3 regions of the Streptomyces sp. NPDC005863 genome follow, and region 1 is predicted to be linked to each of the others. Evidence: riboswitches for the same ligand, from Rfam matches in the RefSeq annotation. Region 1 holds a riboswitch; each other region holds the start of a gene.
The links. A riboswitch is a leader RNA that binds a small molecule or an ion and turns the genes downstream of it on or off. The one in region 1 is predicted to bind thiamine pyrophosphate.
Positions count from the first base shown of each region.

Region 1 (7,285 bases):
ACCGGCAGCGTCGGGTTGTCGGGACGCGCGATGAAGACGGTCGCCCCGAACTCGCCGAGGGAGACCGCGAAGGCGAACCCGGCGGCGATCAGCAGCGCCCGCCGCACCATCGGCAGGTCGACCTCCCGCCACGCCCGCAGCGGCGACGCCCCGAGCACGGCCGCCGCCTCCCGCAGCCGCCCGTCCACCGCACGCAGCACGGGCAGCATGGTCCGTACGACGAAGGGCACGCCGACCAGCGCCTGCGCGAGCGGCACCAGGATCCAGCTGGCCCGCAGGTCGAGCGGCGGCTTGTCCAGGGTGATCAGGAAGCCGAAGCCGACGGTCACCGCGGAGACCCCGAGCGGCAGCATGAGCAGCGCGTCGAACCCGCGCACGAGCCGCCCGGCGCGCCGGGTGAGCGCGGCGGCGGCGAGACCTCCGATGACGACGGCGATGGCGGTGGCCACGACCGCGTACTGCAGCGAGTTCCCGATCGCCTCGATCGGCGGCACGAGGAAGGCGCCGCCGTCCGCCGAGGTCAGCTCCCGGTAGTAGGTGAATCCGTAGCCGTCGGGGCCGTCGAGGGAGCGCTGGATCAGCACCCCGAGCGGCAGCAGGATCAGCAGGGCGACCGTCGCCAGGACGGCGCCGAGCAGCGTCCACTGTCCGGCGCCGCGCGGACGGCGCGCCACCGCCGAGGCGTCGACGAGCTTCAGCGCGCTCTCGCGCCGCCGCACCGTCCACGCGTGGATGGCGAGGATCAGGCCCACCGCCACGAACTGCACGATGGTCAGGACGGCCGCCGTCGGCAGGTCGAGGAGCTGGGCGGTCTGCCGGTAGATCTCCACTTCGAGCGTCGAGTACGCGGGTCCGCCGAGGATCTGCACGACGCCGAATGAGGTGAAGGTGAAGAGGAAGACCATGAGCGCGGCGGCGGCCACCGCGGGGCCAAGGGCGGGGAGCGTCACCGTCCGCCACGCCGTCCAGCGCGAGGCGCCGAGCATCCGCGCGGCCTCCTCCTGGCGCGGGTCGAGCTGGGACCAGAGCCCGCCGACGGTGCGCACGACGACCGCGTAGTTGAAGAAGACGTGCGCGAGGAGGATCGCCCAGACCGTGGTGTCCAGACGCACCCCCCACAGCTCGTCGAAGAGCCCGCCGCGCCCGATCAGCGCGAGGAACGCGGTCCCGACGACGACCGTGGGCAGCACGAACGGCACGGTGACGACCGCCCGCAGCACCTGCTTGCCGGGGAAGTCGAAGCGCGCGAAGACGTACGCGCCGGGGAGCGCGATCAGCAGCGTGAGCGCGGTCGAGGCGAGCGCCTGCCAGGTGGTGAACCACAGCACGTGCCGGATGTCGGACTGCCCGAGGACGTCCACGATCCGGCCGAACCGCCAGCCGCCGTCGATGTGCAGCCCGCGCGCGACGATCGCCGTGACCGGGTAGGCGAAGAAGAGCGCGAAGAACGCGACGGGCAGGGCCATCAGGCCGAGCCGCGCCGCACTCCCCGGGCCGGCGCCCTCGCGGGGCTTCGCCTTGGCCGCTACTTCAGTACGAGCGAGGTCCACGACTTGATCCACGGCTCGCGATTGTCGGCGATCTTCTTCGGATCCATGGTCTGCGGCTTGTCGACCGTGACGCCGTGCTCGGTGAAGAGCGCGGGCAGCTTCGCGCCCTCGCGCACCGGGTTCACGAACATGTTCAGCGGCATGTCCTCCTGGAACTTCCGGCCCGCGAGGAAGTCCAGGAGCGCCTTGCCGCCCTTGGTGTTGCCCGCGTGGCTGAGCAGGCCCGCGTACTCCACCTGACGGAAGCAGGTGCCGGTGGCGACGCCGGTCGGCGCCTCCTTGGGCTGCGGCTTCCCGTAGAGCACCTCGACGGGCGGCGAGGAGGCATAGGAGACGACGAGCGGCCGGTCGCCCTTGGCCTTCTTGCCGCCGGCCGACCCGGAGAACTCCTCGTTGTAGGCCTGCTCCCAGCCGTCGACGACCTTGACGCCGTTGGCCTTGAGCTTCTTCCAGTAGCCTTCCCAGCCCTGGTCGCCGTACTTCGCGGCGGTGCCGAGCAGGAAGCCGAGGCCGGGCGACGACGTCGAGGTGTTCTCGGTGACGAGCAGGTTCTTGTACGCGGGCTTCGTCAGGTCCTCGAAGGACTTCGGCGGCGCCAGCTTCTTGTCGGCGAAGTACTTCTTGTCGTAGTTCACGCAGATGTCGCCGCTGTCGACGGGCGTGACCCGGTGCTTGTCCCCGTCGACGCGGAACTCCGGCTTGATCTTCTCCGCGCCCTTGGCCTCGTACGGCTGGAAGAGCCCGTTGTCGAGCGCCCGCGACAGCAGGGTGTTGTCGACGCCGAAGAAGACGTCGCCCTGCGGGTTGTCCTTGGAGAGGATCGCCTTGTTCACGGCGGCGCCCGCGTCGCCGTCCTTCAGGACCCTGACCTTGTACCCGGACCGCTTCTCGAAGTCCTTCAGCACGTCCTTGGAGACGTTGAAGGAGTCGTGGCTGACGAGGGTGACGGTCTTGGAGTCGGTCTTCCCCGACCCGCCGTCGGAGCTGCCGCACGCGGAGAGGGCGACGAGCCCGATGCCCACCGCCACCGCGGTGGACGTGACCTTCTTGGTGGTGCTCACTGGATTTCCTCCTGGGTGACCAGGAAGAGACGCGGCCCTGCCCGCGGGCCGGGGGCACGCGGGCAGGACGCTACAGCTTGAGTGATGCCCGAACTTCCTACCCAGAATGACCTGGGCGAGGTTCAGAGGGTCTGCGGCCCACCTGTCCAAGGTGCCGCACTCTCAGCGCTGTGGCGCTCCCCTGTCGGAATATGCAGATGTGTGTACGAGGCGTACGCCCGCACGCCCGTCAGACTACCTCTCGGCCGCGGCGAGCTGGCCGCACGCTCCGTCGATCTCCTGGCCCCGGGTGTCCCGGATGGTGACCGGCACGCCATGGGCGGCGATGGCCTCCACGAACGCCTTCTCGTCCTCGGGCCGCGAGGCGGTCCACTTCGAGCCCGGCGTCGGGTTCAGCGGGATCAGGTTGACGTGCACCGGCTTGCCCTTGAGCATCCGCCCGAGCCGGTCACCACGCCATGCCTGGTCGTTGATGTCCCTGATCAGCGCGTACTCGATGGAGAGGCGACGGCCCGACTTCGCGGCGTACTCCCAGCCCGCGTCGAGCACCTCGCGCACCTGCCAGCGCGTGTTCACCGGGACGAGGGTGTCGCGCAGCTCGTCGTCCGGCGCGTGCAGCGAGATCGCGAGGCGGCACTTGAAGCCCTCGTCGGAGAGCCGGTGGATGGCGGGCACGAGCCCCACCGTCGACACCGTGATCCCGCGCTGCGAGAGGCCGAGGCCGTCCGGCTCCGGGTCGGTGAGCCGGCGGATCGCGCCGGTCACCCGGTTGTAGTTGGCCAGCGGCTCGCCCATGCCCATGAAGACGATGTTGGAGAGCCGCGCGGGCCCGCCCGGGATCTCGCCGTCCCGCAGCGCCCGCATGCCGTCCACGATCTGGTGCACGATCTCGCCGGTCGACAGGTTCCGGTCCAGGCCGGCCTGTCCGGTGGCGCAGAACGGGCAGTTCATGCCGCAGCCCGCCTGGGAGCTGATGCACATGGTGACCCGGTCCGGGTAGCGCATCAGGACGGACTCGACGAGCGTCCCGTCGAAGAGCCGCCAGAGCGTCTTGCGGGTCGTGTCGTCGTCACAGCTGATGTGCCGCACCACGGACATCAGATCGGGCAGCAGCGCCTCCCGCAGCTTCTCGCGCGCCCCGGCCGGGATGTCGGTCCACTCGGCCGGGTCGTGCGCATACCGCGAGAAGTAGTGCTGCGAGAGCTGCTTGGCGCGGAACGGCTTCTCGCCGGTGGCGGCGACGGCTTCCTTCCGCTCGGCGGGCGTGAGGTCGGCGAGGTGCCGCGGCGGCTTCTTGGCTCCGCGGGGCGCGACGAAGGTGAGTTCTCCGGGTACAGGCATGGTCCTTCCAGTGTCGCAGACATACGAGGAGGGGCCCGCCGCCCTGTGGACAACGGACCCCTCACCCACGAACACGCAGGTCAGACGATGTGCACCTCAGCCTGACCCGACAAAGAGAACGAGCAGCAGCCACACCACGGGCGCCGTCGGAAGGAGCGAGTCCAGGCGGTCCATGATGCCGCCGTGGCCCGGCAGCAGCGTGCCCATGTCCTTGATGCCGAGGTCCCGCTTGATCATCGACTCGCCGAGGTCACCGAGCGTCGCGCTCGCCGCGACCGCGAAGCCGATCACCAGGCCCTGCCACCAGGCGCCGTCGTCGATGAGGAACTGCAGACAGAGCGCGCCCGCCGCCATCGCGAAGGTGACCGCGCCGACCAGGCCCTCGCGGGTCTTGCCGGGGCTGATGCGCGGCGCCAGCTTGTGCTTGCCGAAGCGCCAGCCGATCGCGTACGCCCCCGTGTCGCTGACCACGGTCAGGAGCAGGAAGGTGAGCACCCGGTACGGGCCGTCGTCGGCGGTGAGCATCAGCGCCACGAACGTCGCGAGGAACGGGACGTAGAAGGCCGCGAAGACCCCCGCCGTGACGTCCTTCAGATAGCCCTCGGGCGGCTCGGTCATCCGCCAGACGAGGACCGCGAGCGCGGTGAGGGCCATCGCGACCCACGCACCCTCGGCCCCGCGCACGTAACCGGCGACGACCATCGCCGCGCCACCCACCGCGAGCGGCACGAGCGGCGCCTTGATGCCCTTGCGCTCCTCGAGCCGCGAGGTGAGCTCCCAGAGGCCGACGACGACGGCCACCGCTATGACGCCGATGAAGACGGCCTTCACGATGAACAGCGACGCGACGATCACCGCGCCGAGTCCCACACCGACTCCTATGGCCGCCCCGAGGTCGCGGCCCGCGCTCTTCTTCTGCGGGGCGGCCGGGGCCGGCTGCGGCTGTGGTGCGCTGGGCATGGGCTCCTGCGAGGGCTCGTCACGGTACAGGGGGCCGCCCGTCCGAGTGGCCCCCCGGCCGTCGTCCTGGTGTGAGCCGGTCACGGGTACGTCGGGCACGATGGGCATGGGCTGCGTCTCGGACGGAAACAGCGCGTCCTGCGCATCGTACGCGGGACCTGGCGGGGTCGCCCCCTGACCGGGTCCCTGGTCGGGCGGCCCCCAATACCCGGCTCTGGGCGGCGCCCCCCAGGAAGAGTCGTTCACGAATCGGTTCCCTGATTCCTCGGACTCGAGCCTCAGACTTCGAGCAGCTCGGCTTCCTTGTGCTTGAGCAGCTCGTCCACCTGCGTGACGTACTTCGCGGTGGTGTCGTCGAGCTCCTTCTCGCCGCGGCGGCCCTCGTCCTCGCCGATGTCGCCGTCCTTGATCGCCTTGTCGAGGGCCTCCTTGGCCTTGCGACGGATCGAACGGATCGAGATCTTGGAGTCCTCGGCCTTGGTCTTGGCGACCTTGATGAACTCCTTGCGGCGGTCCTGGGTCAGCTCGGGGAACGTCACCCGGATGATGTTGCCGTCGTTGCTCGGGTTGACGCCGAGGTCGGAGTCGCGGATCGCCTGCTCGATGTTGCGCAGCGCGCTCTTGTCGAACGGGGTCACCACGGCCATCCGCGGCTCGGGCACCGAGAACGAGGCCAGCTGGTTGATCGGCGTCAGCGCGCCGTAGTAGTCCGCCACGATCTTGTTGAACATCGCCGGGTGCGCACGGCCGGTGCGGATCGCGGCGAAGTCCTCCTTGGCGACCACGACGGCCTTCTCCATCTTCTCCTCGGCCTCGAGGAGGGTCTCTTCGATCACCACTTGCTCCTGCGTGTCTTGAGTAGGCCCGGCTAGCACGGGGCGGCCGGCTGCGTCGCGTCTCTTTCCTGCACGGTGTCCGACCGGCAGGGCTTTGTCCATCCCTCTCAAGTGACGTCTCGCGCCCGTCGCTTGAGGCAGGCCCAGGTCCCTGGGGTCAGGCCCGGCTTCCCTGGTCGCCCACGAGTGTGCCGATCTTCTCACCCTTGACGGCCCGGGCGATATTGCCCTCGGAGAGCAGCTCGAAGACCAGGATGGGCAGCTTGTTGTCCCGGCACAGCGTGATCGCGGTCATGTCGGCGACCTTCAGGTCCTGGGTGATGACCTCGCCGTAGCCGAGCGCGTCGTACTTCACCGCGTCCGGGTTGGTCCTGGGGTCGGAGTCGTAGACCCCGTCCACGCCGTTCTTGCCCATGAGCAGCGCCTCGGCGCCGATCTCCAGGGCGCGCTGCGCGGCGGTGGTGTCGGTGGAGAAGTACGGCATGCCCATGCCCGCACCGAAGATGACCACACGGCCCTTCTCCAGGTGGCGCACGGCACGCAGCGGGATGTACGGCTCCGCGACCTGGCCCATCGTGATGGCGGTCTGGACGCGGCAGTCGATGCCTTCCTTCTCCAGGAAGTCCTGCAGGGCGAGGCAGTTCATGACGGTGCCGAGCATGCCCATGTAGTCCGAGCGGGCCCGGTCCATGCCGCGCTGCTGGAGCTCGGCGCCGCGGAAGAAGTTGCCGCCGCCGATGACGGCGGCGACCTGCGCGCCGTCCCGTACGACCGCCGCGATCTCACGGGCGATGGCGTGCACCACGTCGGGGTCGACCCCGAGGCCGCCTCCACCGGCGAACGCCTCGCCGGAGAGCTTCAGCAGAAAGCGTCCGGCAACTTTGTCGTCGTCACTCTTCGAGTCGGCCTTGGTGGTCATGTGGTTCTCGCTTCTCTTACTTGGCACACATGCGAAGAAGGCCACTGCCGGCGGGGGTGTCGTTCGCATCCCATGCTCGGCAGTGGCCTCCTCGTCAGATCCTGCGGTCGTACGTCGCACACGAGGACCGTGCGCGGGCGACCGCTGTCGACCCTAGCGGGGTCTACCGTCGATCGCGGTACGGACTCAGATGCCGACCTTGATGCGCGAGAAGCGCTTCAGGGTGACACCGGCCTCGGCGAGAACCTTCTCGACCGACTTCTTGTTGTCCAGCGCGTACGGCTGGCCGAGGAGGGTGGCCTCCTTGAAGAAGCCGTTGACGCGACCCTCGACGATCTTCGGGAGGGCGGCCTCGGGCTTGCCCTCGGCGCGCGTGGTCTCCTCGGCGACGCGACGCTCCGACTCGACGACGTCCGCCGGGACGTCCTCGCGGGAGAGGTACTTCGGCGCGAAGGCGGCGATGTGCTGGGCGATGCCCTTGGCCACGTCGGCGTCGGCCTTGTCGAGCTCGACGAGGACACCGATCTGCGGGGGCAGGTCGGGCATCGTGCGGTGCATGTACGCGGCGACGTACGCGCCCGAGAACTGCGCGAAGCGGTCCAGGACGATCTTCTCGCC
Region 1 covers NZ_JBIAII010000001.1:115,478-122,762, forward strand. Annotated here, with positions in the region: gene ACFYO9_RS00430 (ABC transporter permease) at 1-1,550, opposite strand, end outside; gene ACFYO9_RS00435 (thiamine ABC transporter substrate-binding protein) at 1,526-2,611, opposite strand; TPP riboswitch at 2,688-2,804, opposite strand; gene rlmN (23S rRNA (adenine(2503)-C(2))-methyltransferase RlmN) at 2,846-3,952, opposite strand; gene ACFYO9_RS00445 (phosphatidate cytidylyltransferase) at 4,049-5,158, opposite strand; gene frr (ribosome recycling factor) at 5,191-5,748, opposite strand; gene pyrH (UMP kinase) at 5,906-6,667, opposite strand; gene tsf (translation elongation factor Ts) at 6,854-7,285, opposite strand, start outside.

Region 2 (7,285 bases), on a different contig from region 1:
GGAGACCACGCAGGTGGCACGGGGCAGCGTCATCTATGTGCCGGCCGGGGTGGCCCACAAGTTCCACCACATCAGCGAAGACCTGCGGGTGCTCGTCGTCTTCTCTCCCCCCGAGTCCTGAGCCCCCTCTGCGCGGAGCTTCCCGCGCGAATCCGCTGCGGGATCTCCGTCTGCGGGCTGACGTCATCAGGGCTGCGACCTCGGGGTTCCCTCAGGGTCGGATCAGGGGACGGCAAGGGGTCCGAGGCCCCCGTTGAGCCCTTCGGCGCCCTAGCATCGAATGCAAGACGCCAGGAACCTGCGGAGATTCAGAAACCGCACCGAGGCGAAGAGCGCGAAGTGCGGACAGAGCGCGGAAGCGCGGACAGAGCAGAGAGAGGTAAGGACGATGGCAGCGAAGGAGATCTTTGCGGGAATGCCGTGGTGGGTGAAGTGGGTGGCCATACCCGTCATCGCACTCGTCGTGTTCGGCGGAGTGATAGCGGCCGTGGTCGGATTCGTGGTCACCCTGCTCTTCAAGGCGCTGATATTCGTAGCCCTGGTCGGTGGACTCATCTATGTCGTACGGAAGTTCATATCCGGCTCGTCTTCGTCCCGCAGCGACTGGTGATCTTCGGCTCGTCCCGACGCCCGGTTTCCGTGGCGGTTCCCTCGGGCGGGGGAAGTTTTCCCGTGCGGCTCCGTAGGGCGAAGGCCAAGGATTAGAGTCCGGAATCCGACGCGGGCTCGATATCCGCGGCCGGGCGCACGTGCACGGCCCCTCCCTCGCTACTCCGGGCACGGGCGGACCCTTCACGCGCTTCGGGAGTGCACCTTGGACGCGGTCGACAACACCCTGCCGCCGGTTGTTGATGCCGTCACCTCACCGTCCGACGAGGCTGCCACTGCCGTCGCCGTCGGGCCGACCCTCATCGGCTCCGTGCAGCGGGCGATGCGACTCCTGGAATCCGCCGCATCGCATCAAGGCGGGGCGCCCGCGAAGCAGTTGGCCCGGGAGGCAGGTCTCGCCCTGCCCACCGCGTACCACTTGTTGCGCACGCTGGCCCACGAGGGCTATCTGCGCAGGGAGAGAGGAGTGTTCGTGCTCGGCGAGGCGGCCGAGCGGCTGGGCGGAAGCGGGGCCCAGCAGAATCGGCGCGGAGCCATCGAGAAGGCATTGGCACACTGGCGGGACACCATCGGCGTCCCCGTGTACTTCGCCGTCTACCGCGAGGGTGAGATCGACGTCGTCGCCGTCGCGGACACCCCGGGAAATCCGGCCGTCGAGGAGTGGGCGGACTTCCGGGAGACGGGCCACGCCCACGCGATCGGTCAGTGCCTGCTGGGTCAGCTGGACGACGCGGCACGCAAGGACCATCTCGACCGGTATCCCGTGCAGTCGATCACGCCCTATTCGGTGCGCGACGACCGTGCGTTCGTCCGGCGGCTCGACGCGCGGGAACGAATGCGGCCCGTGGTGGAGCGGCAGGAGTACGCGCTCGGCACGGTCTGTGCGGCGATCCCGATCACGGTCGGAGACACCGCGGCGACCATGGCCATTTCGGTTCCCTCCTATCAAGCCGAGCGGCTGCTGCCCGCGGCCAACCGGTTGCAGCGTGAGATCGGAAAGCTACTAGGGACACTCGCCTTCTCTATCAGCATCTGAAAACTCACTCCTTGTGATCTGTCGCGCACTTTGAGCAAGATGCCAGGGGTGTCGGGAAGTTGGTTCCTGGCTCCTTGCGGGCGATGCGACGGGGTAGGTCGGGATGGGCGAGACGGTTCAGGCAGAGGTCATGATGAGCTTCCTTGTGTCCGAGGAGCTGTCATTCCGCATCCCGGTGGAGCTGTACTACGAGATCGACGACCCCTATGCCGTGCGGCTGACGTTCCATCTGCCGGGGGACGCCCCGGTGACCTGGACGTTCGGGCGGGAGCTGCTGATCGACGGAGTGGGCAGGCCGAGCGGGGAAGGCGACGTACGGGTGGAGCCCACCGACTCCACGAAGCTCGACGAGGCGCTGATCAGGCTTCAGGTCGGCGCGGACCAGGCGCTGTTCCGGGTGGGTATCCCGCCGCTGCTCGCCTTTCTCGACCGCACGGACAAGCTGGTGCCGCTCGGACAGGAGCGGGCGCTCGCCGGCTTCGACACGCATCTCGACGAGGCGCTCGACAGGATCCTCGCCGAGGAGCAGAACGCAGGCTGACTTCTAGGTCAACTGCGCGGTCCAGGTGGCATTTTGGTGCATTTCATGGCATCGGGATTGGCGCGAAATGGTCAGCGCTTACGGCGACGTCCCTTGCCGCCACGTGAGGGTCGCGGAACACCGGCACCCACGCCCGACCCGACACCCGCACCAGCCCCAACACCCGCACCAGCCCCACCCCCGGCACCTACACCCCCAGCACCACCACCACCCCCGGCACCACCACCCCCGGTACCGACACCCAGCCCGGAGGCCGCACCGCTCCCCGAGCCGGATGTGCGGTCCGCCGAGACGACCAGGGCGGCCAGCGCGGTTGTCACCGGCACCGAGGCGACCAGGCCGATCGAGCCGATGAGGGTACGCACGATCTCCTCGGCGACCAATTCGCTGTTGGCCACCGTGCCCACACTGGACTGGGCGATGGAGAAGAGCAGAAGGAGGGGCAGCGCGGCGCCCGCGTAGGCGAGGACGAGGGTGTTGACGACCGAGGCGATGTGGTCGCGGCCGATGCGGATGCCCGCCCGGTAGAGGCCGCGCCAGCCCATCGTCGGGTTGGCCTGATGCAGTTCCCAGACGGCGGAGGTCTGGGTGACCGTCACGTCGTCGAGGACGCCGAGCGAGCCGATGATGACGCCCGCGAGGAGGAGGCCGCTCATGTCGATGGACGGGTACAGGCCATGGATGAGGCCGGTGTTGTCGTCCGTGTTGCCGGTCAGCGAGGCCCAGCCGATGAAGAGGGAGCCGAGAAAACCGATCAGGAGGAGGGAGATGAGCGTGCCGAGCACCGCGACCGACGTACGGGCCGTGAGGCCGTGGCAGAGATAGAGCGCGATCAGCATGATGGCGCTCGCCCCGATCACCGCCACCACCAGCGGGTTCGAGCCCTGCAGGATGGCCGGCAGGATGAAGAAGGTGAGCACCAGGAAGCTGATGGCGAGGGCGACCAGGGCCATCACGCCGCGCAGCCGGCCCACCACGACGACGGCGAGGGCGAAGATGCCGGCGAGCAGCGCCATAGGGAGCTTGCGGTTCACGTCGGTGACGGAGTACTGGAGGCCTTCGGGGGCCTTGGGTTCGTAGGCGACCACCACCTTCTGACCCTGTTTCAGTTGCCGGGGGGAGTCCGGCTGGATGATCTCGGTGAAGGTGCGGCCCGTGTCGTCGCCGCTGGTGACCTCGACCGTGGCCCGCTTGCAGGTGCCCGCCGCCCGGGACTGCGCGGACTGGCCTTCGGCGGTGGAGGTGTCGCCGTTCGGCGGGGTCTGCGAGGGGTTGAGGTCCTTGCAGGGGAGCTCCTGCATCTTCGTGACCTTCGCCGACTGGGTCTGCCGGTCGAAGCCGACGCCGGTGCGCTCGTGCCCGGGTGTGCCTCCCGGCCACAGCACCGCCAGGCCCACGACGACCGCGGCGGCGAAGGGGATCAGGATCGCGGCGATGACCTTGCGCAGATGCTGGGAGACGGGGGCGGCCGGACCGTGACTGTGCGAGTGGCCGTGACCTCCGTTGCCGTGACCGCCGTGACCGCCGTCTCCATGCCCGCCATGATCTCCGTTGCCGTGCACGCCGTGACCGTGTTCAGGGGGCGTGGCGTGACGGTCGGAGGGTGGGACGGGGGCGGGGTGTCCGGATGGGGGGTGAGAGGGCGGCGGGAGCGGCGGCTCTGTGGTGGTCACTGCCCGATCATCGCAAGAACGGAGGGGGCCCTCTGTTCAGCGCGCCCGACATGACGCTAGCGTGGAGCCACCTTTGCAATCGCGGGAGCTCGGAGCACCGGGCTGAGAGGGCGCTGACCTCCGTACGAAACGGCACGAATGTGCACGAGCCGTACGGGATCCGCTGCGTCGACCGCCGAACCTGTTACCGGGTAATGCCGGCGTAGGGAGTAGGTCTCATGACCACATCGGACGCACGCACGCCTGCCTCCAGCAGCGACAACAGCACCGCCGCAGCTGACGAGGCCGGGAAGTCCATCGGCTGGCACAAGGCGTATGTCGAGGGTTCGCGCCCCGACCTGCGCGTGCCGGTCCGCCAGGTGCACCTGACCAACGGCAAGGCCGTCACCCTGTACGACACCTCAGGTCCGTACACCGACCCGTCGGCCGAGACCGACGTCCGCCGCGGTCTGCCGCCGCTGCGGGAGAACTGGATCATCGCCCGCGGCGACACCGAGGAGTACGTCGGACGGCCGCCCCGGCCCGAGGACGACGGGCTCAAGCACACCTCACCGCGAGGTGGCCTCAAGAACCTCGACGCGGTCTTCCCCGGCCGCCCCCGTCAGCCGCGCCGCGCCCGCGAGGGGCAGGCGGTGACGCAGCTCGCGTACGCGCGCCGCGGCGAGATCACGCCCGAGATGGAGTTCATCGGGATCCGCGAGAACCTCGACCCCGAGGTCGTGCGGGCGGAGGTCGCCGCGGGGCGCGCGGTGATCCCGGCGAACGTCAACCACCCGGAGATCGAGCCGATGATCATCGGCAAGAAGTTCCTGGTGAAGGTGAACGCCAACATCGGGAACTCCGCGGTCACCTCGTCCATCGAGGAGGAGGTGGACAAGATGACGTGGGCGACCAAGTGGGGCGCCGACACGGTCATGGATCTGTCCACCGGCCGCAACATCCACACCACCCGCGAGTGGGTCCTGCGCAACTCCCCCGTGCCGATCGGCACCGTGCCGCTCTACCAGGCCCTGGAGAAGGTCGACGGCAAGGCCGAGGAGCTGACCTGGGAGATCTACAAGGACACGGTCATCGAGCAGGCCGAGCAGGGCGTGGACTACATGACGGTGCACGCGGGAGTGCGCCTTCCGTACGTGCCGCTCACCGCGCGCCGCAAGACCGGCATCGTCTCGCGCGGCGGTTCGATCATGGCGGCCTGGTGTCTGGCGCACCACAAGGAGAGCTTCCTCTACGAGCACTTCGAGGAGCTCTGCGAGATCCTCGCGGCGTACGACGTGACGTACTCGCTGGGTGACGGGCTGCGGCCCGGTTCGATCGCGGACGCCAACGACGAGGCGCAGTTCGCCGAGCTCAGGACGCTCGGGGAACTCAACACGATCGCCAAGCGTCACAACGTACAGACGATGATCGAGGGCCCCGGGCACGTCCCGATGCACAAGATCAAGGAGAACATCGACCTTCAGCAGGAGATCTGCGAGGAGGCGCCGTTCTACACGCTCGGCCCGCTGACCACGGACATCGCGCCCGCCTACGACCACATCACCTCCGGCATCGGCGCCGCGATGATCGGCTGGTGGGGCACGGCGATGCTCTGTTACGTCACCCCCAAGGAGCACCTGGGCCTGCCCAACCGGGACGACGTGAAGACCGGTGTCATCACGTACAAGATCGCGGCGCACGCGGCGGACCTCGCCAAGGGGCATCCGGGCGCGCAGGACTGGGACGACGCGCTCTCGGACGCGCGCTTCGAGTTCCGCTGGGAGGACCAGTTCAATCTGGCCCTCGACCCGGTCACGGCACGGGAGTTCCACGACGAGACGCTGCCGGCCGAGCCCGCCAAGACGGCGCACTTCTGCTCGATGTGCGGGCCGAAGTTCTGCAGCATGAAGATCTCGCAGGACATCCGGCGTCAGCACGGCGGCGATCTCGGTGAGGCGGACATCGAGGCGGGGATGGAGCAGAAGTCCAAGGAGTTCGTGGCGGCGGGCAACCGGGTCTACCTGCCGATCGCCGACTGACCGACCGCGCGGGCGGGCCGGCCGCAAGGGACGAGGCAGCCGCAAGAGACGAGGCAGCCGCAACGGACGCGGCAGCCGCAACGGAACGCCACCGGCACCCGGCCGGTGGCGTCCCACCACGTTCCACCACGCCCACCGCGGCCTGCGCAGGGCAAACCGCCCACCTGGCGTCGTCGTCCTGTCGCCGTCGGCGCGCCTCCCCTGCGCGTCCGACCTGGACGACGCCTCCCCGAGCGTCACCGCTCGCCATTCGCCGGCGGCGACACTTCGACAGCGGACCCGGACCCGGGCCCGCTACTCCGGCTTGTGGTCGGGCCCGCCGAAATCGGGGCTGGAGAAGTCGGGGCTCGAGTAGCTCGGCCGCGAACCCGCGGCCGGGCCACCCTCCGGGCTGCTGAACCCCGGCCGGTGATAACCGAGTTGCGGCATCCGGCCGTGACCGCCGGAGGCGCCCGCCCCGGCCCCGGAACCCGACGCCGACGTCCGGGCGGCGGGAGCCGCGCCCGGGTCGGTCAGCGCCTCGCGGAGGAACGGCACGACGCCGCGTTCGAGGAGCGCCCGGCCCCAGTCCTCTCTGGCGCGGGAGACCTCCTCGTACCGCTCGCCGTGCAGTTCGGCCTGGAGCGAGGTGGAGCCGTTGCGCAGAGCGGTCAGGAGCAGACCGACCGCCGCGACCAGGATGCCCCCGGCGGTGAGCGCGCCGAACAGCCAGCCCACCGTGAGCAGGGTGTCCGCGAAGGCGGGCTCCGGGGTGAGCATCTTCAGGATGTAGCCGACGAGCAGGAAGATCGCGGCGGCCGCCCCGGCGAGGACGGGTGCGAGGACCGCGACGACGGCGATCGCCCCGGCTCCCGCTGCCGCCGGTTCCGCCACCTCGCCCATCGTGGTGGCGAGGCTGAGGCCGCCGGAGCCCGACTCCGCGGCGCTCTGTCCGTTCCCTTCACGGATCGATGTGGACGTCGGTCGAGGTTCGCGCAACTCCTCGCGAACCTGCACGTAGTGCGCGTACTCGGCCGCTGCCGCAGCCGTGATCAGTGCTGTCGCGTTCAGGGCCATGGTGCGCAGTTGTTCGGTGTTGAGCCGCTGGCCTACTGCGGCGAGTTCGGGACGGTCAGGTGCGTTGCGCAGCGCCTCGTCGAGGATCCGCTCGTACTCGGGGCGGTCCTCATTGAGCAGGTGTGGAGCGCTGTTCATGTGCATCCCCCGATGCTCCGTAGGGCTGAGGCTCGCATGGCTACGAGCCGTTGGGCAGAAACGGAGGGGAGCCTGCTACGGATAAGCCGATGGTAGAGCCGTGACCGCGTGCGGTGACAGGGGGTTTCCGGAAATTGCCCCCCTGGCCAGCGTGATCGTGTAGGGGGGCGCCTGCCCAGGTAACGCTCAGATACCCAGGGGGAGTTGGCGGACC
Region 2 covers NZ_JBIAII010000007.1:247,177-254,461, forward strand. Annotated here, with positions in the region: gene ACFYO9_RS24900 (cupin domain-containing protein) at 1-121, shown strand, start outside; gene ACFYO9_RS24905 (DUF5326 family protein) at 389-610, shown strand; gene ACFYO9_RS24910 (IclR family transcriptional regulator) at 920-1,645, shown strand; gene ACFYO9_RS24915 (SsgA family sporulation/cell division regulator) at 1,749-2,186, shown strand; gene ACFYO9_RS24920 (YibE/F family protein) at 2,258-3,859, opposite strand; TPP riboswitch at 3,931-4,085, shown strand; gene thiC (phosphomethylpyrimidine synthase ThiC) at 4,078-5,877, shown strand; gene ACFYO9_RS24930 (hypothetical protein) at 6,172-7,077, opposite strand; gene ACFYO9_RS24935 (metallophosphoesterase) at 7,258-7,285, opposite strand, start outside.
Region 2: another riboswitch for thiamine pyrophosphate. It lies ahead of thiC (phosphomethylpyrimidine synthase ThiC); the one in region 1 lies ahead of ACFYO9_RS00435 (thiamine ABC transporter substrate-binding protein).

Region 3 (7,285 bases), on a different contig from region 1:
CCCTCCCCGGTGAGGTCGGGACCGTGGGCGGGGACGTCCGGGCCGTGCGGGGGGACGTCCGGGCCGTGTGCGGGCGGCGGCGGGACCTCGTACTCCAGGTCGGAGACCTGCAGCGTCGGCTCCGGCGCCGTGCCGCCCCGCCTCGCCGGCGCCTTGCGCCGCCTGCTCAGGCCCGGCTGCCCGCCGAGCGCCCAGCCGGTGGAGAAGCCCCGGCGGAACGACAGCGTCACGTACGTCTGCCCGGTGGCGAAGGCGATGGCGCCGAGGCCGATGATCCACACCGAGGGGATCACCACCCCGATGACGACCCCGAGGAAGCCCCCGAACGCCAGCAGGCGCCAGCGCAGCCTGGCCTTGTACTGCAGCAGCACCTCGCCCAGCAGCCACAGCGCGACGAATCCGAACGCGATGTAGAGGACCGTCCAGCCCATGTACGCCCCTCTCCCCTACGGCCGCGGCCCCAGGGGTACGACCGTTTCAGGCCTGCCGGTGCAGGCCCAGATTCTCGTAGATCTCCAGCGTCGCCGTGGAGTTGTTCAGCGTGATGAAGTGCAGTCCCGGCACACCTTCGGCCAGCAACCGCGCGCAGAACTCCGTCGCGAACTCGATGCCAATGGAGCGTACAGCGGCGGGATCGTCTTTGGCCGCGAGCATCCGTTCTTTCAGCCCGGGCGGGAACACGGCGTTGCTGAGCTGGGGCAGTCGGTCGAGCTGGCGGACGTTGGTGACCGGCATCATCTCAGGGATGATCGGCGTGTCGCAGCCGGCCGCCTCGACCCGGTCGCGCAGCCGCAGGTACTCCTCGGGGTCGAAGAACATCTGCGTGATCGCGTAGTCCGCGCCGGCCCGGCACTTGTCGATGAAGTACCGGGTGTCGGACTCCCAGCCGGCCGAGCGCGGGTGCATCGCGGGGAAGGCCGCGACGCCCACGCAGAAGTCCCCGGACTCCTTGATGAGCTCGACCAGTTCGGCGGCGTAGGTGAGGCCCTCGGGGTGCGCGATCCAGTCGCCCAGCGGGTCGCCGGGCGGGTCGCCGCGGACCGCGAGCATGTTCCTGATGCCCGCGTCCGCGTACTGCCCGATGATGTTGCGCAGTTCGGCCACCGAGTGGTCGACCGCGGTCAGGTGGGCGACGGGCGTGAGCGTGGTGTCGGCGACGATCTGCTGGGTCTCGCGGACCGTGCCGGTGCGGGTCGAGCCGCCCGCGCCATAGGTCACGGAGATGAAGTCCGGGGCGACCGCCTCGACCCGCCGCAGCGCGTTCCAGAGGTTCCGCTCGCCCTTCGGGGTTTTCGGGGCGGAGAACTCGAACGAGAACGTCGTCTTCCCGGTCGCGAGCATGTCGCGAACCGTGCGCGCACGGTCAGTCCTGGTCGAAGCTGTGCCTGAGGCCATATGGGCAGGTTAGCCAGGCTGCGGCGGTCCCCCAACCGGGCCGGGGGAATTTGGCCGGTTTGCCGGTTTGTTGTCCACGGATCGGACACCCCGGGAGGCCGCTCAGTCGGACGTACGCAGCCGCTTCGCGAAGTCGGCCGCCGCGGCGCCCGGGTCGTCGGCCCCGGTGATCGCCCGGACGACGACGACGCGGCGGGCGCCGGCGTCGAGCACCTCGTCCAGGTTGCCCGCGTCGATGCCGCCGATGGCGAACCAGGGGCGGTCCGTGCCGAGGGAGGCGGTGTACCTGACCAGGTCGAGGCCGGGGGCGTGGCGGCCCGGCTTGGTGGGGGTGGGCCAGCAGGGGCCGGTGCAGAAGTAGTCCACGCCGGCCTGGACGGCGGCCGCGGCTGCCTCCTCGTCGGCGTGCGTGGAGCGGCCGATGAGGACGTCGTCGCCGAGGACCGCGCGGGCCGCGGGGACGGGCAGGTCGCCCTGGCCGAGGTGCAGCACGTCGGCGCCGATCGCGTGGGCGACGTCCGCGCGGTCGTTCACAGCGAGGAGCTTGCCGTGCCGCCGGGCGGCATCGGCGAAGACCTGGAGGTGCTCCAGCTCCTCGGCGGCCTCCATGCCCTTGTCGCGCAGCTGCACGATGTCGACGCCGCCCGCGAGGACGGCGTCGAGGAACTCGGGGAGGTCACCCTGGCGCTTGCGGGCGTCCGTGCACAGGTACAGCCGGGCGTCGGCGAGCTGAGCGCGGTGATCGGCGGCAGCGGCAGCCATGGGAAAGTCCCCCCGTTGTCGGTGGCGTCCGGGGGCGCGGGGCGTGTGAGGTCACGCGCCCCGCACTCCGGACGGTGTGTTCAGGTCAGACGGCGAGCGCCTGGGCGCGGCGCTTCACCTCCGTGCCGCGATTCTCGCTCAGCGCCTGCGCGGGGGTGCCGGGCAGGGTCGGGTCGGGGGTGAAGAGCCACTCGATCATCTCTTCGTCGGAGAAACCGTCGTCCCTCAGGAGCGTCAGGGTCCCGGCGAGGCCCTTGACGACCTTGTCGCCGTCGATGAAGGCCGCCGGCACCTGCAGCGCGCGGTTCTCACCACGGCGTACGGCGATCAGCGTGCCCTCCTTGACCAGCTGGCGCACACGGGTCACCTCGACATCGAGCATTTCCGCGATGTCGGGGAGGTACAGCCAGGCGGGGACGAGCGCGTCGGTCTTCGTGTCAATCTCGGTCACAGGCCCAGGGTATCTCTGGCCGGGGGCCTTGGGCGGATGGCGGGGGCGGACGCCTTCTTCTGACGCCCGCCTCACAGGACTGTCTTCTTCAGACGCCCGCTTCAGAGGGCCGCCTTCTTCAGGGGCACCGACGCGTCCACCACCAGGGCCGGGTCCAGCGGCGTCGACGACTCGATGAGCCGGCGGCCCTGGGCCAGGTCCCTCGGGCGGCCCACCGCGAGGACCGCGACCAGGGCGCCGTCCCGCAGCCAGCACACCGACCAGGCCATGCCCGTCGGGTCGCCCCGCCACACCAGCTCGTCGGCGCCCTCGTGGTGGCCCGCGTACTGCACGAAGCGGCCGAACTGCTCCGACCAGAAGTACGGCACCGGGTCGTACGGGGCCGGCGTCTCGCCGATGATGTTCGCCGCCACGGTGCGCGGGCCCTGCAGGGCGTTGTCCCAGTGGTGCACGAGGAGGCGTTCGCCGTACCGCGCGGAGGGGAAGGACGCGCAGTCGCCGACCGCGTACACGTCGGGCGCCGACGTGTGCAGGCGGTCGTCGGTCACGACCTCGCGGTGCGCACCGAGCTCGATGCCGGAGCCGGTCAGCCAGCCGGTGGCGGGGCGGGCCCCGATGCCGACGACCACGGCGCCCGCGGGCAGCCGGGTGCCGTCGGCCAGGACGACCGCGCCCGGCTCGACGCGGGCCACGCGCGCGCGGGTGCGCAGCACCGCTCCGGAGTCCGCGTACCAGCCCGCCATGGGGGCCGCGACCGCCTCGGGGAGCGCCCCGGCGAGGGGCCGTGCCGCGGCCTCCACGACGGTGACCGCGCAGCCCGCCTCGCGCGCGGCCGTCGCGAACTCGGCGCCGATCCAGCCCGCCCCGACCACCACGACGTCGTGCTGCTCGGCGAGGACCGGGCGCAGCCGCGCGGCGTCGTCCAGGGTGCGCAGCAGATGGACGCCGGGCACGCCCTCGGTGCCGGGCAGCGTGATGGGCTCGGCGCCGGTCGCAAGGACCAGGACGTCGTAGCCGAGGGGGCCGTCCGCGGTGTCCAGGGCGTGGTCGGCGGGGCGGACCCCGGTGACCGTGCGGCCCAGGCTCAGCTCGATGCCGAGCGCCTCGAAGTCGATGTCGAAGGCGGAGCCCTCCGCCTTGCCGAGCAGCACCGCCTTGGACAGCGGCGGCCTGTCGTACGGCTGGTGCGGCTCGGCCCCGACGACGGTGACCGCGCCGGTGAACCCCTGCTCGCGCAGTGCCACCGCGGTCTGCACGCCGGCCATCCCCGCGCCGACGATGACGACGCGCCGCTCCGACTGCCCCTGATTCGCGCTCTGCCTCTGCTGGTCGCTCACCCGATCACTGTAGGGCGGCGGGCAAGAGCGCCCGCAGGCGCGGGGCAGGAGATCTCTGACACACCGTCACCGCCCGTACCCGGACGGCTCCCCTACTGCCGCGCGGGGCGACGGGCTAGGGTGGCCGGTGCAGAGCACTCGCGGGAGCCCGGACGCACCGGGCTGAGAGGGAGGCTGGGACGGCCTCCGACCGTACGAACCTGATCCGGGTCATGCCGGCGAAGGGAGGGGCTGGACGCCCATGCATCCACCACAGACGACACATCCCCGTACGACCGCGTCGTCCGCGACCTGTGACGTCCTCGTCGTCGGGGGCGGTGTCATCGGCCTGGTCACGGCCTGGCGCACCGCACAGCGCGGGCTCTCCGTCGCGGTCGTCGACCCCGAGCCCGGCGGCGGCGCGGCGCGGGTCGCGGCGGGCATGCTGGCCGCCGTCACCGAGCTGCACTACGGCGAGGAGACGCTGCTCGCCCTCAATCTGGCCTCCGCGCGCCGCTATCCGGCCTTCGCCGCGGAGCTGGCCGAGGCGAGCGGGCGCGACCTCGGCTACCGCGCGTGCGGCACGCTCGCCGTCGCGCTCGACTCCGACGACCGCGCCCACCTGCGCGAACTGCTCGCCCTGCAGCACCGTTCGGGTCTCGAGTCGCAGTGGCTGAGCGGCCGCGAGTGCCGCCGCCTTGAGCCGATGCTGGCGCCGGGTGTGCGCGGCGGGCTGCGCGTCGACGGCGATCATCAGGTCGACCCGCGCCGGCTCACCGCGGCGCTCATGGTGGCCTGCGAGCGGGCCGGTGTGGTCTTCCACCGCGCCCGGGCCGAGCGCCTGTGCGTCGTACGCGACCGGGCGGCCGGGGTGGTCCTCGCGGACGGCACCGAGCTCGGCGCGGCGCAGACCGTGCTCGCGGCGGGCAGCCTCAGCGGGCGCCTCGCCGGCGTCCCGGACGACGTCCTGCCGCCGGTCCGCCCGGTCAAGGGACAGGTGCTGCGGCTGACGGTGCCGAAGGCGTACGCGCCGTTCCTGAGCCGCACCGTGCGGGCCGTGGTGCGCGGCAGCCACCTCTACCTCGTACCGCGCGAGAGCGGCGAGCTCGTCGTCGGCGCGACCACCGAGGAGCTCGGCTGGGACACCACGGTCACCGCGGGCGGCGTGTACGAGCTGCTGCGGGACGCCCACGAGCTGGTGCCCGGCATCACGGAGCTGCCGCTCACCGAGACCCTCGCGGGGCTGCGGCCCGGCTCGCCCGACAACGCGCCGCTGCTCGGTCCCACGCGGCTGCCCGGCCTCCACCTGGCCACCGGCCACTACCGCAACGGCGTCCTGCTGACGCCGCTCACGGGGGACGTGATGGCGCACGTGCTGACCACCGGTGAACTGCCCGAGGAGGCGCGCCCGTTCACCCCGCGCCGCTTCGACGGCGCCGCCGCCGAGAGCCCCGCACCCCTTCCGCCCCGCCCGCAGTCCTTCACGGAGCAGCCCGTATGAGCACGCCGTTCGCCGTTTCCGTCAACGGAGAAGCACGGGAGGTGGCCTCGGGCACCACGCTCGACGCCCTCGTCGCCACGCTCTCCACCGCGCACTCCGGTGTCGCCGCCGCCGTCAACGAAACCGTCGTCCCGCGCGCGCAGTGGCCCCGCACGCCGCTCGCCGAGGGTGACCGCGTCGAAGTACTCACCGCCGTCCAGGGAGGCTGAACCATGGCAGACGACCCCTTCGTCATCGGCGGGCTCACCTTCTCCTCGCGCCTGATCATGGGCACGGGCGGCGCGCCGAGCCTCGACGTCCTCGAGCGCTCCCTCGTCGCGTCCGGCACCGAGCTGACCACGGTCGCGATGCGCCGCCTCGACCCGGGCGTGCAGGGTTCGGTGCTCTCCGTCCTCGACCGGCTCGGCATCCGCGTCCTGCCCAACACAGCGGGCTGCTTCACCGCGGGCGAGGCCGTCCTGACCGCACGTCTCGCGCGTGAGGCGCTCGGCACGGACCTGGTGAAGCTGGAGGTGATCGCCGACGAGCGCACCCTGTTGCCCGACCCCGTCGAGCTCCTGGACGCCGCCGAGATCCTGGTGGACGACGGCTTCACCGTGCTGCCGTACACCAATGACGACCCGGTGCTCGCGCGGAAGCTGCAGGACGTGGGGTGCGCGGCGATCATGCCGCTCGGCTCGCCCATCGGCTCCGGGCTCGGCATCCGCAACCCGCACAACTTCCAGCTGATCGTGGAGCACGCGCGCGTGCCGGTCATCCTCGACGCGGGCGCGGGCACGGCGTCCGACGCGACGATCGCCATGGAGCTGGGGTGCGCGGGTGTGATGCTCGCCTCCGCGGTGACCCGGGCGCAGGAGCCGGTGCTGATGGCGGAGGCGATGCGGCACGGCGTGGAGGCGGGGCGGCTCGCGCACCGGGCCGGGCGGATCCCGCGGCGGCACTTCGCGGAGGCGTCCTCGCCCGTGGCGGGCATGGCCCGGCTCGATCCGGAGCGGCCGGCCTTCTGACCTCGGTCCGGAGCGGCGGGCCTGCCGACCTCGATGGCAGCGGCCCGTACGGTGTGGGCGGGAGCGTCACAGCTCGGCTGCAGTCCCGCCCGGAAGCGCCCGGGCCGCTGGAGGCGTCGGCGGCGCCTCGTAGACTCCCCTGCGTGGACACGACCCTTCAGGACCCGCTCGTCGGGCAGCTGCTCGACAGCCGTTACCGCATCGACGGACGCGTCGCGGTCGGCGGGATGGCCACGGTCTACCGGGCCGTGGACACCCGCCTCGACCGCGTGCTCGCGCTCAAGGTGATGCATCCGACGCTGGCGGCCGACGCCTCCTTCGTCGACCGCTTCATCCGCGAGGCGAAGTCGGTGGCCCGCCTCTCGCACCCGAACGTGGTCGGCGTCTTCGACCAGGGCACGGACGGGTCGTACGTGTACCTCGCGATGGAGTACGTCGCGGGCTGCACCCTGCGCGACGTGCTGCGCGAGCGCGGGGCCCTGCAGCCGCGGGCGGCGCTCGACATCCTGGAACCGGTCCTCGCCGCGCTCGGCGCCGCGCACCGCGCGGGCTTCGTGCACCGCGACATGAAGCCGGAGAACGTCCTCATAGGGGACGACGGCCGGGTCAAGGTCGCCGACTTCGGCCTCGTACGCGCGGTCGACACCGTCACCAACACCACCGGCACGATCCTCGGCACCGTCTCCTACCTCGCCCCCGAGCAGATCGAGCACGGCACGTCGGACACCCGCGTGGACGTGTACGCCTGCGGAGTCGTGCTCTACGAGATGCTGACCGGCGCCAAGCCGCACTCCGGGGACTCCCCCGCCCAGGTCCTCTACCAGCACCTCAACGAGGACGTACCGCCCCCGTC
Region 3 covers NZ_JBIAII010000003.1:159,264-166,548, forward strand. Annotated here, with positions in the region: gene ACFYO9_RS13090 (hypothetical protein) at 1-431, opposite strand, end outside; gene metF (methylenetetrahydrofolate reductase [NAD(P)H]) at 478-1,395, opposite strand; gene thiE (thiamine phosphate synthase) at 1,498-2,157, opposite strand; gene ACFYO9_RS13105 (Rv2175c family DNA-binding protein) at 2,243-2,608, opposite strand; gene ACFYO9_RS13110 (FAD-dependent oxidoreductase) at 2,710-3,945, opposite strand; TPP riboswitch at 4,076-4,189, shown strand; gene thiO (glycine oxidase ThiO) at 4,187-5,425, shown strand; gene thiS (sulfur carrier protein ThiS) at 5,422-5,634, shown strand; gene ACFYO9_RS13125 (thiazole synthase) at 5,638-6,432, shown strand; gene pknB (Stk1 family PASTA domain-containing Ser/Thr kinase) at 6,576-7,285, shown strand, end outside.
Region 3: another riboswitch for thiamine pyrophosphate. It lies ahead of thiO (glycine oxidase ThiO); the one in region 1 lies ahead of ACFYO9_RS00435 (thiamine ABC transporter substrate-binding protein).